DNA from 2 places in the Serratia sp. CoH_122_TC_1 genome. Region 2 is predicted to be linked to the other one. Evidence: predicted binding sites of a transcription regulator. Region 2 holds the regulator's gene; the other holds the start of a gene.
The links. Region 2 encodes PhoB, which activates phosphate uptake and scavenging genes when phosphate is short. Its sites were predicted from a motif close to CTGTCATAAAACTGNCNNAT; they were not measured.
Positions count from the first base shown of each region.

Region 1: a site for PhoB is predicted at 1,161-1,180, ahead of pitA (inorganic phosphate transporter PitA). Genes of this name have one in related genera too.

Region 1 is NZ_JBXWLA010000013.1:142,923-145,390, forward strand. Features, by position in the region: gene AC2FC2_RS17615 (BaiN/RdsA family NAD(P)/FAD-dependent oxidoreductase) at 1-840, opposite strand, end outside; gene pitA (inorganic phosphate transporter PitA) at 1,186-2,468, shown strand, end outside.
Region 2 is NZ_JBXWLA010000007.1:137,138-139,605, forward strand. Features, by position in the region: gene phoR (phosphate regulon sensor histidine kinase PhoR) at 1-759, opposite strand, end outside; gene phoB (phosphate response regulator transcription factor PhoB) at 784-1,473, opposite strand; gene sbcD (exonuclease subunit SbcD) at 1,689-2,468, shown strand, end outside.

The DNA.
Region 1 (2,468 bases), on a different contig from region 2:
CTTCAGGCTTTGGTTAGGATGAGCCTGACGTTGCTCATTGAGGAAGCCCGCCAAATCAAGCGTAGGAAGTAAGTTAACGCTCACAAACTCACCAGGTTGCCAGTAGCTGGACAGCTGCAGCACCGCCGGGCCAGACAGGCCGCGATGGGTAAACAGAATGCTTTCTCGGAAGCTGACGCCGTTTTCTGCGGTGATCACCGCCGGCACAGACACACCGGACAAGGTCTGTAGGTGCTCCAGCAGCGGTTTATGCAGCGTGAAAGGCACCAGCGCGGCGCGCGTTGGCAGCACCTTCAGGCCAAACTGTTCGGCCAACTTGTAGCCAAAGGGTGAAGCGCCCAGGCCCGGCATCGACAGACCGCCGCTGGCCACCACAAGTGAGCAAGCACTTACTTTATCGCCATTCAGCGTCAACTCGAAGCCATCCGCGGTTTTTTCCACGCTCAGCACTTCGCTGCGCAGACGGGTCGTCACCTGGCCCAACTCACATTCTTTGACCAGCAGTTCGACCACTTGCTGTGCCGAGTCATCGCAGAACAGTTGCCCCAGCGTTTTCTCGTGATAGGCGATGCCATAGCGGTTGATCAGATCGATAAAATCCCACTGGGTGTAACGCGCCAATGCCGACTTACAGAAATGTGGGTTATTCGACAGGTAAGCGGCCGGTTCCGTGTACATATTGGTAAAGTTACAGCGCCCGCCGCCGGACATCAGGATTTTACGCCCCGGTTTTTTGCCGTTGTCGAGCAGCAGCACCCGGCAACCCAGTTGCCCTGCCTGAGCCGCGCAAAACATACCCGCTGCGCCCGCACCTATTACCACGACATCAAACTGTTCCACCTGCGCCTCTCTGAATATCCCCTGCATACTTGAAGCTGCAGCTCCAATTATTTTGGGTGTAAAAACCACAATCGCGACAAAAGGCCGCCATATTACGCCGTTTCGCCACCGGTAACCGGCAACTTTACGGCGGCAGATTGTAAAGCCATGACGCCGGCAACGCCATAGTAAGAAAATATTACAACGAGCCAGACAGCATAACGCGCTGATATTTCATATCTTTGTCATATCGGCGCCATCGTTTCGTCATATCTAAATCAAAAAAACGTCATATTTTCCTTTTCCCCGGCCCCGGTTGTCACTGATAATGCGCGGCGTTCATGTCCACAAACTGGCGTAACGCTTATGCTGCATTTGTTCGCTGGCCTGGATTTCCATACCGGCCTGATGTTAATTCTCGCATTGTTGTTCGTGTTGTTTTATGAAGCCATCAATGGTTTTCATGACACGGCCAATGCGGTTGCTACAGTAATCTATACCCGTGCCATGCGCTCGCAACTTGCGGTCGTGATGGCTGGTTTGTTTAACTTTCTTGGCGTTATGCTCGGCGGTTTGAGTGTTGCTTACGCCATTGTTCATCTGTTGCCAACAGATCTGTTGTTGAACGTCAGTTCAGCACACGGATTAGCCATGGTGTTCTCCATGCTGCTGGCGGCTATCATCTGGAACCTCGGCACCTGGTATTTCGGTCTGCCGGCCTCCAGCTCCCATACGCTGATTGGCGCAATTATTGGTGTGGGTTTGACCAACGCACTGATGACACACACTTCGGTGGTGGATGCGCTTAACGTCCCGAAAATGATTGGTATTTTCCTGTCATTGCTCATCTCGCCGCTGGTCGGCATGATGGTCGCCGGGTTGATGGTGTTTGCCTTGCGCCGCTATTGGAGTGGCACCAAGAAACGCCAGCGTATCCACATGACCCCTGCGGAACGTGAAAAGGTCGACGGCAAACGTAAGCCGCCGTTCTGGACGCGCATCGCATTGATCCTGTCGGCTATTGGCGTCAGCTTCTCGCATGGCGCTAACGACGGCCAGAAAGGTATCGGCCTGATTATGCTGGTGCTGATCGGCGTGGCGCCAGCGGGCTTCGTGCTCAATATGAATGCAACCGGCTATGACATCACCCGTACACGTGATGCCGTTGCCCACCTGCAGCAATATTACCAACAGCACGGTGATGCCTTGTCGCACGTGGTCGCTCTCACTCCGTTGGTGCCAAGCCCGGACGAGGACGTATCGTCGGATAAACCCGCCGAGTTCCACTGTGACAGTGCCCGCGCTATGCCGGCGATTCAGCTTGCTTCCGGCTTGCTGAACAACCTGCAAAGTTACGATCAACTGACGGTAGATCAGCGCAGCCATCTGCGTCGCCTGCTGATGTGCGTAACGGATACTGCAGACAAGATCGCTAAGCTGCCTGAAACCTCAAGCCAGGACCAACGTTTCCTGAAAAACCTGCGTCAAGATCTGCTGCAAACCGTTGAGTATGCACCGATCTGGATTATCGTCGCGGTTGCTCTGGCGTTGTCACTCGGCACCATGGTGGGTTGGCAGCGTGTGGCGACCACCATTGGCGAGAAAATCGGTAAGAAAGGCATGACTTACGCCCAGGGCGTGTCGGCTCA
Region 2 (2,468 bases):
CATGCGGCGAGTCTGTTCCTGCATGGTGCCCAACGCTTTGCCCCGCAGCGAACCATCCAGCTCTTCGTCGCTCATCATTTCCAGGTAGCCCTGCAATACCGTCAGCGGAGTGCGCAACTCATGACTGACGTTGGCAAAGAAGTTGCGCCGGGCGCCTTCAAGCTGACGCATTTGGGTAACGTCACGCGCAACCATCAACAGCTGCCCTTCTGAATACGGCATCACGCGAAACTCAACGTAATGCTCATTGTTCAACTGCAGCGTTAACGGTCGAGAGAACTCCTGCTGTTGCAGATAGTGGCTGAATTCCGGATAACGCAGCAGGTTCAGGATGTGTTGGCCGTTATCTTCAGGCCAACGGAAACCCAGCAGATGCTGCGCCAACCCGTTACACCAGAAGATGTTACCTTCAACGGTCGTCATCACCACCGCATCAGGCAGTGACTCTGCGCCGCTGCGGAAACGTTTGATCAATAACGCCAGCTCACGACGTCGGCGACGGTTTCGCTGTTGCATCTGGTATAAGCCGTAAAACAGCGGTTCCCAGCTCCAGCGCCCAGGTGGCGGTGTCATGCTGCGGTCAACCCACAGCCAGTGAGAAAGTTTAAGTTGGTTGTAGAAGTTCCACACCAGCGCAGCCAGCACGGAGGCAAGCAGCAACCAGGGCAGATAACCGAAAATCAGCCCCAGTAATAAGGCAGGTAGGCAGAAAAGGGCCAGCTCCAGGGCCAGCCTCTTCCAGGATAGACGTTCTAACACGGCATATTCTCCAGCGCGGCGCGATCAGTAGCGCGTTGAGAATCGGTAGCCTGTGCCCCGAACGGTTTGAACCATTTTGTCATGACCAGTGGTCTCTAACGCCTTACGGAGTCGGCGGATATGCACGTCAACGGTGCGGTCTTCCACATAAACGTTAGTGCCCCAGACGTGATTAAGCAACTGTTCGCGGCTATAAACTCGCTCAGGGTGGGTCATAAAGAAGTGCAACAGCTTGAACTCGGTCGGCCCCATATCCAGCGCTTGCTCGTTAGCCATCACGCGGTGTGAGGAAGGGTCCAGGCTCAGCCCTTGCATTTCAATCACTTCTTCCACTGCCATGGGTGAAATACGGCGCATTACCGCCTTGATACGTGCCACCAGTTCCTTCGGCGAGAAAGGTTTGGTGATGTAATCATCCGCACCGACTTCCAGACCACGAACCCGGTCTTCTTCTTCACCACGCGCTGTCAGCATCATCACCGGAATATCGCGGGTTAGCGCTTCACGCTTCATATGCTTGATAAACTGAATGCCGGATCCCCCGGGTAACATCCAGTCGAGCAACACTAAATCAGGGAACGGTTCAGACAGGCGTGTCACGGCACTGTCATAATCCTCGGCTTCCAACGGTTGGTAACCATTCTGTTCCAACACAAAGCACACCATCTCACGGATCGGCGCTTCGTCTTCCACCACCAATATGCGTCTTGCCATCGTCAATCCTGCCAATGTGTTAGCTATCTGCGGGCGCCATTATGCGTCAGTTTTATGACACTTTTATGAAAAGAACACCCTGTTATAGGCAGTAAGCATAGCGATTATTTCCAACGTCAAAGAAAAATCATTCAGTTGTCATAATGATTCCGTCACGACAGCCGCCGCGGTGCCCTTTATAATCACCGCCATTAGCTTATCGCCCCGGGAGTGTCATGCGCCTGATCCACACCTCTGACTGGCATCTTGGCCAGTACTTTTTCACCAAAAGCCGTGCCGCCGAGCACCAGGCTTTTCTGCGCTGGCTGATAGACCAAATCGAGCAACATCAGGTGGATGCACTGATCGTCGCCGGGGACCTGTTCGATACCGGTTCGCCACCCAGCTATGCCCGCGAACTGTACAACCGCTTCGTGGTAGAGCTGCAACATACCGGCTGCCAATTAGTGGTGCTGGGAGGTAACCACGATTCCGTGGCGACCTTAAATGAGTCGCGTGAATTGCTTTCTTGCCTGAATACGACGGTGATCGCCAACGCGCAGGCTGAAACCGAACAGCAAATCGTGGTCCTGAACCAACGCGACGGCCAACCGGGCGCCGTGCTGTGCGCCATCCCGTTCTTACGCCCGCGAGATCTGCTTACCAGCCGAGCCGGTGAGTCAGGCGTGCAAAAACAGCAGGCGCTGCAAGAGGCCATCGCAGAACATTACCAGACGCTTTATCACTCCGCCTGTGCACGCCGCGACGCGCTCGGCCTGGCACTGCCTATCGTTGCCACGGGCCACCTGACGACGGTTGGCGTTACCACGTCCGATTCCGTGCGCGATATCTATATCGGCACGCTGGATGCCTTCCCGGCGCAAGCTTTCCCACCGGCCGACTACATCGCCTTGGGGCATATTCACCGTGCGCAGAACGTCGCAAAATCCGAGCACATTCGCTACAGCGGTTCGCCGATCCCACTCAGTTTCGACGAATTGGGCAAAGCAAAAAGC